2 regions of the Priestia sp. LL-8 genome follow, and region 1 is predicted to be linked to the other one. Evidence: a T-box and tRNA genes for the amino acid it is inferred to sense, from the RefSeq annotation. Region 1 holds a T-box; the other holds one or more tRNA genes.
The links. The T-box of region 1 lies ahead of thrS (threonine--tRNA ligase). A T-box ahead of a tRNA ligase gene usually reads a tRNA of that ligase, here a tRNA-Thr.
Positions count from the first base shown of each region.

Region 2: it has a tRNA-Thr gene. The T-box ahead of thrS (threonine--tRNA ligase) is inferred to sense a tRNA for this amino acid. The anticodon was not compared.

Region 1 covers NZ_JAZAQH010000001.1:2,332,395-2,339,664, reverse strand. Annotated here, with positions in the region: gene U9R83_RS11820 (amino acid permease) at 1-890, opposite strand, end outside; gene U9R83_RS11815 (hypothetical protein) at 1,277-1,483, shown strand; gene thrS (threonine--tRNA ligase) at 1,655-2,872, opposite strand; T-box leader at 2,926-3,152, opposite strand; T-box leader at 3,194-3,420, opposite strand; gene U9R83_RS11805 (sulfatase-like hydrolase/transferase) at 3,810-5,552, opposite strand; gene U9R83_RS11800 (cell wall hydrolase) at 5,998-6,456, opposite strand; gene rpsN (30S ribosomal protein S14) at 6,717-6,986, shown strand; gene U9R83_RS11790 ((2Fe-2S) ferredoxin domain-containing protein) at 7,078-7,270, shown strand, end outside.
Region 2 covers NZ_JAZAQH010000001.1:153,764-161,033, forward strand. Annotated here, with positions in the region: rRNA gene U9R83_RS00885 (16S ribosomal RNA) at 20-1,571, shown strand; rRNA gene U9R83_RS00890 (23S ribosomal RNA) at 1,797-4,732, shown strand; rRNA gene rrf (5S ribosomal RNA) at 4,841-4,956, shown strand; tRNA gene U9R83_RS00900 (tRNA-Asn) at 4,966-5,040, shown strand; tRNA gene U9R83_RS00905 (tRNA-Glu) at 5,044-5,118, shown strand; tRNA gene U9R83_RS00910 (tRNA-Val) at 5,142-5,217, shown strand; tRNA gene U9R83_RS00915 (tRNA-Thr) at 5,222-5,297, shown strand; tRNA gene U9R83_RS00920 (tRNA-Tyr) at 5,306-5,389, shown strand; tRNA gene U9R83_RS00925 (tRNA-Gln) at 5,397-5,471, shown strand; tRNA gene U9R83_RS00930 (tRNA-Lys) at 5,476-5,548, shown strand; tRNA gene U9R83_RS00935 (tRNA-Gly) at 5,558-5,632, shown strand; tRNA gene U9R83_RS00940 (tRNA-Ala) at 5,655-5,730, shown strand; gene rocF (arginase) at 5,894-6,793, shown strand; gene U9R83_RS00950 (aspartyl-phosphate phosphatase Spo0E family protein) at 6,877-7,038, opposite strand; gene sigW (RNA polymerase sigma factor SigW) at 7,203-7,270, shown strand, end outside.

The DNA.
Region 1 (7,270 bases):
TTTTGTCCTACTGAATGAAGAACATAGGCCATTGCTTCTGGAACATTCAGTTCCTTGTAAGAAACAACTCCTGTCATAACAAGGCATACTGCTACATAAATAATCGTGCAGATCACGAGTGAACTAATAATTCCAATTGGCAAATTGCGCTGCGGGTTCTTTACTTCTTCTGCTGATGTAGATAAAGCATCAAAACCTAAGAAAGCAAAAAATACGGCCGCTCCCCCTGTCACAACACCTTCAATTCCATAAGGCATAAAAGGAGTCCAATTAGACGGCTTCACATAAAAAGCCCCTACAATAATAAAGAGAAGGATAATAAATAATTTAACAAGCACCATAAAATTATTCACTTTTTTACTTTCTTTAGTTCCTCTTGAAAGCAACCATGTAATAAGAAGTGTAATACAAATGGCAGGAAGGTTTACCAGGCCTCCATTTGCAGGGATCGTAATCAATTCTTTTGGCAGTGAAAAACCAAAACCTTCTAAAAAATTGTTAAAATAAGAAGACCATCCATTTGCTACTGCTGACATCGTTAATAAATAGACGGAAAGCAACGTCCATCCCATTAAGTGCGCTACCACTTCTCCGATGGTTGCATATGTATAAGTGTAAACGCTCCCAGATACAGGTATAGTTGAAGCAAATTCCGCATAACACAGCGCTGCAAATCCGCATACAATAGAAGCCAATATAAAAGAAAAAATAACGGCTGGCCCAGCATCGTTAGCAGCTACTAAGCCTGTTAATACTAAAACCCCTGTTCCTATTACGGCTCCAATACCAAGAAGAGTCAAATCGAATGCTCCTAATGTTTTGACTAGAGATTTGTTTTGACTTTGTTCTAATAATTGCTCGATTGACTTCTTTTTAAATAGTTTTCCCATTGCACTCTCTCCTCTCTGTTACCACTCATCCCTTAAAAAAACTTGAAAATGACGTCTTTTCCCATTCGGCTGCGCATTTTTACTTCAGATACAGAATCAATTATATAGAAATAATTACTAACTTGTCTATTAGTATACTAATATCATTATATATATTTCAAGAGTTTTTGTAAGCGATTTCTTAATATCACTCTATTTTGGATTTATAAACTAAATAATAACATTATCATTGTGCTTATGTATAATAAGTTTGAATAAAAATAATATTCTAAAAAATTATTTTATATGTTTTTAGATAACTTTTTTACTAACTATCTTCAAATATAAATTCCTGACATAGAGATTATTTAGAGAATGATGAATGTTTTATCTTACCGGGTGTTATAATGATGAAAACTGAAGTGTATGAAGGGCGGAGAAAGATGATTAACTTACTTATTGGCTGTATTCTATTAGCACTAGGAGTGTACTTTATGTTTAAATTTCTTTTTTATTCTCCTTCTAAAAAGAAGAAAGCTCAGCAAAATACGAACAAATTGTCCGATGAGGCTTCAGCTTCATCAAATACAAGCGATTCGAATGGAATAAGATAATTTTTTTCACAAAATACCGGCGTTTGTCTAATGCAAAAGTTACACTGCCGATATATAATATTTTATACCCTTCTAGTTCAATATTCCCTTCATTTTGGTGTAAGACAAGATGAAGGGAATCACTATCCGACTTAAAAAATCGGATTTTTCTATTTAGCAAGGTAAATGGCTTCAATAAACTCCGTTTGAATTTTTTTCTTTATTCAAGTTTACAGCTGCCTCTTCCACACTTATTGTTCCTATATTTTTCTTCCCATGCTTTCGCATAGCAAGCGATTCATCTTCCACTTCTTTATCTCCTATCACAGCCATATAAGGAACTTTCAGCATTTCTGCTTCTCGAATTTTTAGCCCTATTTTTTCAATGCGATCATCTACTTCCACACGATATCCTTTTAACTCCATCTCGTGTTTCACTTTATATGCATATTCCATATGCGGCGGTGAAATAGGCAATAGTTTGAGTTGAACAGGAGCCAGCCAAAGAGGAAATTGACCTTCGTAATGTTCAATCAAGATGGCCATAAATCGTTCAACGGAACCGTATATAGCGCGGTGAATCATTACGGGACGATGCGGTTTATTGTCTTCCCCAATATACATACAGTCAAACTTCTCTGGCATTAGAAAATCAAGCTGAACTGTTCCACACTGCCAGCTGCGACCTAAGGAATCTAAAATATGAAAATCGATTTTCGGCCCATAAAAAGCTCCGTCTCCTTCATTAACCTGGTAATCTAAGCCTTTTTCACTTAACACAGATTGAAGCGACTTTTCTGCTTGGTTCCATGTTTCAATATCTCCCATGAATTTTTCAGGTCGTGTGGATAGCTCCACTTTGTAATCGAAGCCAAAATGTGAGTAAAAGTCATGGATAAACGCTAGGATGCGGCTAATCTCAGCTTCAATCTGACTGAGTTCTACGAATAAATGAGCGTCGTCCTGTGTGAATGAACGGACTCTTAGCAATCCGTTTAAAGAGCCAGAAAGCTCGTGGCGATGAACTAATCCAAGCTCTGCGTATCGAATCGGAAGTTCTCGGTAGCTTCTTCGTTTGCTGTTAAACAATAAAATGGCTCCCGGACAATTCATCGGTTTAATCGCATAGTTTTGTTTGTCAACATTTGAAAAATACATATTCTCATGATAGTGCTCCCAGTGTCCTGATTGTTCCCATAGCTCCTGTTTCATCATGATTGGTGTTTTTATCTCCTGATAGCCTGCTTTGTAATGCTTTTGTTTCCAGTAGTTTTCTAACTCATTTCGAACAATCATTCCGTTAGGTAAGAAAAACGGCATGCCAGGAGCTTCTTCCATCGACATAAACAGCTCCAGTTCTTGACCTAATTTTTGATGATTTCGTTTTTCTGCTTCCATTTGTTTTGACATGTTCATTCCTCCAATATGTTTTTATTCAACAAAAAAGCCGCACTCATCCCTAGTAAAGGGACGAATGCGGCCGTGGTACCACCCTAATTCCGTAAAATACCCATACGTATTTTACGCTCAAAAAAGATAACGGTTTTACCGATTGCAGTTTCAGTTATGCACGTTCCCTGCAATAGCTCTAAGGTGGTAAATTAGATGATTTCTTAAGGGCTCTCAGCCAGTGACCCTATTCTCTGCGAAGAAAACAGCACCTAATTCATGTCCTTTTCATTGCTCGTATATTCATTTTTTCTACATAAAAAAAACCGCACTCATCCCTAGTAAAGGGACGAATGCGGCCGTGGTACCACCCTAATTCCGTAAAATACCCATACGTATTTTACGCTCAAAAAAGATAACGGTTTTACCGATTGCAGTTTCAGTTATGCACGTTCCCTGCAATAGCTCTAAGGTGGTAAATTAGATGATTTCTTAAGGGCTCTCAGCCAGTGACCCTATTCTCTGCGAAGAAAACAGCACCTAATTCATGTCCTTTTCATTGCCAAATACTGTTTATTAGTTGTTAAAAGCGATTATAGTGTATAAATTTAACAGAAGTCAAGAGATAATTTTTTATTTTTTAATGTTATAGGATTACTTTATGTTTAAATTCCTCAAAAGTTACTTAGGAATACATGAACTTAAAAAGTTTTTTATTATAATATTAAAAACTGTTTTTTATTCTTGTTTTTACACAATAAAGGCGAATAAGAAAAATATTAAAAGCGCGGATTTATTTTATATACGCTTTATCAACGAAGTAAGATACAATACTTCTCCAAATCAGAATAAGTAACATAGCACCCGTATCATCAAACTTTTATTTGTATACTAAAATATTAAATATGCCTTTTCTACTCATAAAAATATTCAACTTATATTCGTAGAAACTATTTTGTTATCTATCATTACGCGGAAGCTCATCAAGCATGATTCCACTTTGCGGCAAAATCCGTTTTTTCCTGATTTGCTCTTTAAGAATAACATCAAGCTGCCGTTGAATTTTCCTTGTTTCATTTGTCGAAAAATACGGGTGAGCCAGATTTACTGTTTCCAATGGATCTTTGGTCAAATTGTACATTTCAATTTGATCGGGAACCCCTGTTGTTTTGGGGGTAGTAAGACTTACTGGGTAACCTTCATATTGCTCTCGGTGAACGACTTCATCCGGTTCGTCAGATGTTGACCAAAATTGCAGATTATCATGGTAGCGAGCGTATTTCCAAATTTCCTTTCCTGCCGCTGACGAAAACTCTACAATGACCGCTTGAATGTGATTAGGCTGATCAACTGAAGGGTAGCTTTCTTTTAAAAAATTTGTTTGATGAAGTCCTTTTGTTGGGTCATCATCCGTCATGAAGAAAATTGGCGTTTTTTCTTGATGGAGTGTTGTTTCTCCTAGCAACGTGCCAGATAGGTCTCGCCCAACAAGTGGATGTACTTCCGTATGACTTTTTTGAAGTTGTTTTTGAACAGCGGAAGCATCGATATTAGCCAAACTAAGCATTGTCGGGATCAAGTCAACGTGACTAGTCAACAGGTCTGTACGTTGATAGCTAGGAAACAAATGCTTGTTGTGAATGAGAAACGGCACATGAATAGATTCTTCATACATGTTGTACCATTTTTGATGTAGTCCTCCGTGAGCCCCAAGCAAATCACCGTGGTCAGACGTAAAAATAATAATGGTATTTTCATAGAACGAAGATTGTTCGATGGTGCCAAGAATTTTTAAAATTTGTTTATCAACATTTTTTTGAAGCTGATAATATAAGCGCCGGTAGAAACTAGAATTTGGCGTCGGCTGCAGCGCTTTTGGGTAAATGTATTTATAGCTGCTTTGAGCGCTAGGCTTTGTTTGTAAAGATTCTCTAATGGTAGGTGGCGGCTCGATGTCCGGAATTGTCTCGTCAATAGAAAACTGAAACATAGGAAGGTGTTTGGTAATCGCTCCGAACAGCGCAATGTCATGCGGGTTCACAAACGAAGCTACCATGAGCCAAGGCTGCGCAGTCTTTTGATATTCTAATCGTTGGATAAGCTCTATGATTTCCTCTGCATATATTTTGTCTCGTCCACTCACTCCAATGGCCGCAGATGAACCAGAATTGTGCGGGTTTCTCCCTTCCGGCTCTGGACCAATCCACTCTGAAAAACCAAACTTTTCAAGCTTATTAGCCCGTTGATAGAGGCGCTCTTTTTCTGGATCCGGTCTTCCTGTTTGCATCTGGTAGCTAGAAAAAACGTTGTGTGTTCCTGGAATTAAGATGTTCTCATCAGAAATATGCCATTTTCCTTTATAAAAGGTTTGATACCCAGCCTGCTTAAAATAATCTCCCATCGTTGGGACGGTATTAGGCTGCAGCCAAAACATATCAGGATCTTGTGACTTCTTTGCGATACCTTGCGTTTGCGTAACTCCGTGCAAGGAAGGGTACTGCCCTGTAAACAATGTAGCTCGACTCGGTGAACAGGCTGTAGAACCGACGTAGTGACGAGTAAAGGCCATTCCATGCTGTTTTAAAAATTCATGTGCTTTTAAATGTTTTTTTCGCCACTTTTTTACTTCTTTACTTTCATATACGGGTGGAAATCGTTCTTCGTCCACCATAATTAACAAAAAATTAGGCTGCTCCTTCATGTTTACTCCTCCGCGTGTTTATCAAATGTTCTGTATTGATAAACTATGTAAAAAGTACTTTTTTTAGAAGAACGGAGTACGGTTCATGTCTTTTTATACCCAAACAAAAAAAGACTTGGAGGATTTCTCTAAGTCTTTCATAGCTCATTTCAATACGATATTTCTTATTTTTTGTACGTTTTTAGGTGCTGATTTCGTTTATAGGTACCAATTATACTAGGCATACCTACAATTATGCTTATCATAAAACTCCACATCATGTAGCGCTACTCCCATAAAAAAAATGAGCTGACCGACCAGAGCTAACCATGAAGCTATCCAAGCAAACATCATATTCTCTTTCAAGTTATCACCTCATATTTTTAATAAGGTTGTTCTACTGTTTATTTTATGTACATAACTAAAAAAGCTAATGGCTACGCTTATCTAGCCATTAGCTTTTTCATTATTTTGCGAATACATGATGCCCTATTTTAATTGTTTCTTGTTTTTGGCGCAGCCATTGATCTCCCGTTTTATCAGGGTTAAAGAAGAATAATGAACCTTTTCCTTGACCTTGGAAGTTAATTGCTTCTTCTACAGCTTTTTTTGAACCCTTGTCTGCAGGTTTATTAATTTGACCGTTGCTGACTGGGCTGTACTGACCTTTTTGATAAATAACGCCTTTTACAGTGTCCGGGAATTTGCTGCTGTCGACTCTATTTAATACAACTGTCGCCACGGCTACTTTGCCTGCGTACGGCTCTCCTTTGGCTTCAGCTGATACAAGACGAGCTAATAGTTCTTTATCATTTTTATTTACTTGAATGTGCTGTTCATGAGCGGGCGCTGCAGCGAATGCTGAGTAACCTGCACCAAAACTTGGGATAAGCATTGCTATAGCGATCACTAGTTTCTTTATCATAAAAATAAAAAGCCTCCTTGCTATTTCTTGACGTGGTTCATATGCTAGCAGAAAGATAAGAGTCTTTCATTGCAAAAAATTATCCAGTTCCAAAAGAAATTGTATATTATCGTATTTTTTTAACTATTTTTCAGCATATAAAAATATAACTTTACTCATTAAATATGAGTTGCATTTCATTCTTTAGTGGTTTATGATATAAAAATATAAATAGTAATGATTACGATTTTCAAGAAGGACTTTAAGAAAGGATTGATTATTTGGCTAAAAAATCAAAAATAGCAAAAGAAAATCACCGACAAGCACTTGTCGAAAAATATGCTGAGTTAAGAAAACAGTTAAAGGAACAAGGAAATTATAATGAACTACGAAAGCTTCCTAGAGACTCTTCTTCTACTCGCTTGCATAATCGCTGTGAAGTAACGGGAAGACCTCGTGGATATTTACGTAAATTTAAGCTTTCGCGAATTGCATTTAGAGAACTTGCTCACAAGGGACAGCTTCCTGGGGTGAAAAAATCAAGCTGGTAAAATTCTAATGAGGTAAAGGGCCCTCTTTGCTAAAAAAGGAATTAGTATACGTCATAAATCGTAATCATTACTTTTAATAGGAGGGATCAACATGGCTACATGGAACTTAGGTACAACGAAACATCACGTTCTCATTTGCAATGGAAGCAGCTGCAATCGAGTTGGAGCCGAAGAAGTTACACAAGCGATTCGAACTGAGATAGCTAATCAAGAGATGGACGAATACATACATACGACTCGCACTCGATGTAATGGAAGATGTCATGATAAATGCGTCGTCATTT
Region 2 (7,270 bases), 2.2 Mb from region 1:
AATGAGCAAGTCAAACATTTCTTCGGAGAGTTTGATCCTGGCTCAGGATGAACGCTGGCGGCGTGCCTAATACATGCAAGTCGAGCGAACTGATTAGAAGCTTGCTTCTATGACGTTAGCGGCGGACGGGTGAGTAACACGTGGGCAACCTGCCTGTAAGACTGGGATAACTTCGGGAAACCGAAGCTAATACCGGATAGGATCTTCTCCTTCATGGGAGATGATTGAAAGATGGTTTCGGCTATCACTTACAGATGGGCCCGCGGTGCATTAGCTAGTTGGTGAGGTAACGGCTCACCAAGGCAACGATGCATAGCCGACCTGAGAGGGTGATCGGCCACACTGGGACTGAGACACGGCCCAGACTCCTACGGGAGGCAGCAGTAGGGAATCTTCCGCAATGGACGAAAGTCTGACGGAGCAACGCCGCGTGAGTGATGAAGGCTTTCGGGTCGTAAAACTCTGTTGTTAGGGAAGAACAAGTGCGAGAGTAACTGCTCGTACCTTGACGGTACCTAACCAGAAAGCCACGGCTAACTACGTGCCAGCAGCCGCGGTAATACGTAGGTGGCAAGCGTTATCCGGAATTATTGGGCGTAAAGCGCGCGCAGGCGGTTTTTTAAGTCTGATGTGAAAGCCCACGGCTCAACCGTGGAGGGTCATTGGAAACTGGGGAACTTGAGTGCAGAAGAGAAAAGCGGAATTCCACGTGTAGCGGTGAAATGCGTAGAGATGTGGAGGAACACCAGTGGCGAAGGCGGCTTTTTGGTCTGTAACTGACGCTGAGGCGCGAAAGCGTGGGGAGCAAACAGGATTAGATACCCTGGTAGTCCACGCCGTAAACGATGAGTGCTAAGTGTTAGAGGGTTTCCGCCCTTTAGTGCTGCAGCTAACGCATTAAGCACTCCGCCTGGGGAGTACGGTCGCAAGACTGAAACTCAAAGGAATTGACGGGGGCCCGCACAAGCGGTGGAGCATGTGGTTTAATTCGAAGCAACGCGAAGAACCTTACCAGGTCTTGACATCCTCTGACAACTCTAGAGATAGAGCGTTCCCCTTCGGGGGACAGAGTGACAGGTGGTGCATGGTTGTCGTCAGCTCGTGTCGTGAGATGTTGGGTTAAGTCCCGCAACGAGCGCAACCCTTGATCTTAGTTGCCAGCATTTAGTTGGGCACTCTAAGGTGACTGCCGGTGACAAACCGGAGGAAGGTGGGGATGACGTCAAATCATCATGCCCCTTATGACCTGGGCTACACACGTGCTACAATGGATGGTACAAAGGGCTGCAAGACCGCGAGGTCAAGCCAATCCCATAAAACCATTCTCAGTTCGGATTGTAGGCTGCAACTCGCCTACATGAAGCTGGAATCGCTAGTAATCGCGGATCAGCATGCCGCGGTGAATACGTTCCCGGGCCTTGTACACACCGCCCGTCACACCACGAGAGTTTGTAACACCCGAAGTCGGTGGAGTAACCGTAAGGAGCTAGCCGCCTAAGGTGGGACAGATGATTGGGGTGAAGTCGTAACAAGGTAGCCGTATCGGAAGGTGCGGCTGGATCACCTCCTTTCTAAGGATTTTTACATGACGTACGTTTTGACACTTTGTTCAGTTTTGAGAGTTCAATCTCTCAATTATAGAAAGCACACTACTTTCTTCTTATTAGATAAGAAGAATTTTGGTTGCGATTGTTCTTTGAAAACTAGATAACAGTAATTGCTGAGGAAAAGTGAAACTTTTCTTTAATCAAACCAATAAATAACACAACAATATGTTGTACCATTTATTCGCTAATGGTTAAGTTAGAAAGGGCGCACGGTGAATGCCTTGGCACTAGGAGCCGATGAAGGACGGGACTAACACCGATATGCTTCGGGGAGCTGTAAGTGAGCTTTGATCCGGAGATTTCCGAATGGGGAAACCCACTGTTCGTAATGGAACAGTATCTTTATCTGAATACATAGGATATTGAAGGCAGACCCGGGGAACTGAAACATCTAAGTACCCGGAGGAAGAGAAAGCAAATGCGATTTCCTGAGTAGCGGCGAGCGAAACGGAATTAGCCCAAACCAAGAGGCTTGCCTCTTGGGGTTGTAGGACACTCTATACGGAGTTACAAAGGAACGAAGTAAATGAAGCGACCTGGAAAGGTCCGTCGAAGAAGGTAACAACCCTGTAGTTGAAACTTCGTTCCCTCTTGAGTGGATCCTGAGTACGGCGGAACACGTGAAATTCCGTCGGAAGCTGGGAGGACCATCTCCCAAGGCTAAATACTACCTAGTGACCGATAGTGAACCAGTACCGTGAGGGAAAGGTGAAAAGCACCCCGGAAGGGGAGTGAAAGAGATCCTGAAACCGTGTGCCTACAAGTAGTCAGAGCCCGTTAACGGGTGATGGCGTGCCTTTTGTAGAATGAACCGGCGAGTTACGATCCCATGCAAGGTTAAGCTGATAAGGCGGAGCCGTAGCGAAAGCGAGTCTGAATAGGGCGTTTAGTATGTGGTTGTAGACCCGAAACCAGGTGATCTACCCATGTCCAGGGTGAAGTTCAGGTAACACTGAATGGAGGCCCGAACCCACGCACGTTGAAAAGTGCGGGGATGAGGTGTGGGTAGCGGAGAAATTCCAATCGAACCTGGAGATAGCTGGTTCTCTCCGAAATAGCTTTAGGGCTAGCCTCATGTTGTGAGAGTCTTGGAGGTAGAGCACTGATTGGACTAGGGGCCCCCAACGGGTTACCGAATTCAGTCAAACTCCGAATGCCAAAGACTTATCCATGGGAGTCAGACTGCGAGTGATAAGATCCGTAGTCAAAAGGGAAACAGCCCAGACCACCAGCTAAGGTCCCCAAGTATACGTTAAGTGGAAAAGGATGTGGAGTTGCTTAGACAACCAGGATGTTGGCTTAGAAGCAGCCACCATTTAAAGAGTGCGTAATAGCTCACTGGTCGAGTGACTCTGCGCCGAAAATGTACCGGGGCTAAACGTATCACCGAAGCTGTGGATTGACATCTTTGATGTCAGTGGTAGGAGAGCGTTCTAAGTGCTGTGAAGTCAGACCGTAAGGACTGGTGGAGCGCTTAGAAGTGAGAATGCCGGTATGAGTAGCGAAAGACAAGTGAGAATCTTGTCCACCGAATGCCTAAGGTTTCCTGAGGAAGGCTCGTCCGCTCAGGGTTAGTCGGGACCTAAGCCGAGGCTGAAAAGCGTAGGCGATGGCCAACAGGTTGATATTCCTGTACCACCTCCCCGCCGTTTGAGTAATGGGGGGACGCAGTAGGATAGGGTAAGCGCGCTGCTGGATATGCGCGTTCAAGCAGTTAGGCTGATGAGTAGGCAAATCCGCTCATCATAAAGGCTGAGCTGTGATGACGAGGGAATTATAGTACCGAAGTTCCTGATTCCACACTGCCAAGAAAAGCCTCTAGCGAGGCGGGAGGTGCCCGTACCGCAAACCGACACAGGTAGGCGAGGAGAGAATCCTAAGGTGATCGAGAGAACTCTCGTTAAGGAACTCGGCAAAATGACCCCGTAACTTCGGGAGAAGGGGTGCTCTGGTAGGGTGTATAGCCCGAGAGAGCCGCAGTGAATAGGCCCAGGCGACTGTTTAGCAAAAACACAGGTCTCTGCGAAGCCGCAAGGCGAAGTATAGGGGCTGACGCCTGCCCGGTGCTGGAAGGTTAAGAGGAGGGGTTATCCTTTGGGAGAAGCTCTAAATCGAAGCCCCAGTAAACGGCGGCCGTAACTATAACGGTCCTAAGGTAGCGAAATTCCTTGTCGGGTAAGTTCCGACCCGCACGAAAGGCGTAACGATCTGGGCACTGTCTCAACGAGAGACTCGGTGAAATTATAGTACCTGTGAAGATGCAGGTTACCCGCGACAGGACGGAAAGACCCCGTGGAGCTTTACTGTAGCCTGATATTGAATTTTGGTACAGCTTGTACAGGATAGGTAGGAGCCTGAGAAGCCGGAGCGCTAGCTTCGGTGGAGGCGTCGGTGGGATACTACCCTGGCTGTATTGAAATTCTAACCCGCGGCCCTGATCGGGCCGGGAGACAGTGTCAGGTGGGCAGTTTGACTGGGGCGGTCGCCTCCTAAAATGTAACGGAGGCGCCCAAAGGTTCCCTCAGAATGGTTGGAAATCATTCGTAGAGTGTAAAGGCACAAGGGAGCTTGACTGCGAGACCTACAAGTCGAGCAGGGACGAAAGTCGGGCTTAGTGATCCGGTGGTTCCGCATGGAAGGGCCATCGCTCAACGGATAAAAGCTACCCCGGGGATAACAGGCTTATCTCCCCCAAGAGTCCACATCGACGGGGAGGTTTGGCACCTCGATGTCGGCTCATCGCATCCTGGGGCTGTAGTCGGTCCCAAGGGTTGGGCTGTTCGCCCATTAAAGCGGTACGCGAGCTGGGTTCAGAACGTCGTGAGACAGTTCGGTCCCTATCCGTCGTGGGCGTAGGAAATTTGAGAGGAGCTGTCCTTAGTACGAGAGGACCGGGATGGACACACCGCTGGTGTACCAGTTGTCTTGCCAAAGGCATCGCTGGGTAGCTATGTGTGGACGGGATAAGTGCTGAAAGCATCTAAGCATGAAGCCCCCCTCAAGATGAGATTTCCCATAGCGCAAGCTAGTAAGATCCCTGAAAGATGATCAGGTTGATAGGTCAGAGGTGGAAGCGTGGCGACATGTGTAGCTGACTGATACTAATCGATCGAGGACTTAACCAAACTTTAAAAGCGTAAGCTTTACTCAGCAAACTGTTACCTAGTTTTGAGAGAACAAAACTTTTTAAAAAAGTCTTGCTTTCTTTATCAAATCATGTATAATATATTATGTCTGGTGGCGATAGCGAAGAGGTCACACCCGTTCCCATACCGAACACGGAAGTTAAGCTCTTTAGCGCCAATGGTAGTTGGGACTTTGTCCCTGTGAGAGTAGGACGTTGCCAGGCTATTATTATTCCACAGTAGCTCAGTGGTAGAGCTATCGGCTGTTAACCGATCGGTCGTAGGTTCGAGTCCTACCTGTGGAGCCAACTGGCCCGTTGGTCAAGCGGTTAAGACACCGCCCTTTCACGGCGGTAACACGGGTTCGAATCCCGTACGGGTCACCATTTATTTTTATCTACATAATAGTGGAGGATTAGCTCAGCTGGGAGAGCACCTGCCTTACAAGCAGGGGGTCGGCGGTTCGATCCCGTCATCCTCCACCACCGTGCCGGTGTAGCTCAACTGGTAGAGCAACTGACTTGTAATCAGTAGGTTGGGGGTTCAAGTCCTCTTGCCGGCACCATTTATATCGGAGGGGTAGCGAAGTGGCTAAACGCGGCGGACTGTAAATCCGCTCCTTCGGGTTCGGCAGTTCGAATCTGCCCCCCTCCACCATCTTTATTGGGCTATCGCCAAGCGGTAAGGCAACGGATTTTGATTCCGTCATGCGTTGGTTCGAATCCAGCTAGCCCAGCCATAGAGAGCCATTAGCTCAGTTGGTAGAGCATCTGACTTTTAATCAGAGGGTCGAAGGTTCGAGTCCTTCATGGCTCATTTTAATAAGCGGAAGTAGTTCAGTGGTAGAACACCACCTTGCCAAGGTGGGGGTCGCGAGTTCGAACCTCGTCTTCCGCTCCATTTCTATATAAAAAAAGATATTGGGGCCTTAGCTCAGCTGGGAGAGCGCCTGCCTTGCACGCAGGAGGTCAGCGGTTCGATCCCGCTAGGCTCCACCATACATATAAACGTACAACCTTTAAGCAATTTGCTTAAAGGTTTTTTTGTGCAGTTTCTACAAATTAGAATTGTATATATATTCAAAAAAGTGTCGAGTTGAGCCATCGCTCATTTAGCCGTTACAATAAGAGAGTAGCAACATTTGTGATGGGGGGACATATTATGAATAAGCTTTCAATTATTGGAGTACCGATGGATTTAGGTCAAACTCGCCGTGGGGTCGATATGGGGCCAAGTGCGATACGATATGCAGGTGTCATTGAACGCATCGAGAATATTGGCTATAGTGTAGAAGATAAAGGGAATATTGAAATTGCCTTAGCTGAACGAGTACATAGTGATGAAAATACAAACTTAAAGAATTTAAAAGCTGTAGCAGATGCTAGCGAGAGGCTTGCTCAGACCGTAAGTGATGTTATTACAAATAAAAGGTTTCCTTTAGTGCTAGGGGGAGATCACAGTATCGCTATCGGAACACTAGCAGGAGTAAGTCGTCATTATAAAAACTTGGGCGTGATTTGGTATGATGCACACGGAGATTTGAATACAGCAGATACGTCTCCTTCAGGAAATATTCACGGTATGCCATTGGCGGCAAGTATAGGTGTAGGAGACGAAGCATTGACTCGAATTGGTGGTTATACACCTAAAGTTAAGCCTGAAAATATTGTGATTATCGGAGCACGTTCTTTAGATGAAGGAGAAAAAGAGCTAATAAAGGAAAAAGGCATTAAAGTGTATACGATGCATGAGATAGATCGAATGGGCATGACAAAAATAATGGAAGAAACAATTTTATATTTGCAGGATAAAACAGATGGCGTTCATCTATCACTCGATTTAGATGGACTGGATCCACATGATGCACCTGGAGTAGGAACACCAGTTATCGGTGGAATAAGCTATAGAGAAAGTCATTTAGCTATGGAGATGTTGGCAGAATCTCAGCTAATCACTTCTGCTGAGTTTGTGGAAGTGAATCCTATTTTAGATGAACGGAATAAAACAGCTACCGTAGCTGTTGCATTAATGGGCTCACTTTTAGGAGAAAAATTAGTATAAAACATTAATACCTACCAAAAGGTACATGAAATATATATGAAGATAAAAAAAAAGAAGCTCTTAGTTCAGATTCGAGAGCTTCTTTATATAGAGAAAAACTTTTCATATTCATTTAATAAACCATCTAGCTCTGAACTTACTCTCACCACTGTTAGTGATGATAAAGGGTTTTCTGCTGCAAGAGTGACCATGTTATTTCTACATTCTTCAATTTGATTCAAAAGGTTCTCTTTTGTATGAGTCAAGCTTTCCACTCCTCTTCTTTTCATCTATACTAATTACATAACCTACGTACGATCTTTTTAAACGTATTTGACAAATTTTTGTTAAAATAATTAAGCATAAGTGAAACTTTATGATAAAGTACACGTATATATACTATCCCGCAATGGGCGGAGGTAACCGTTACATGGATTTATTATTAAAAAGGAAAATAAAAAAAGTAAAAAAAGGTGACCAGGATGCGTTTGCTGACAT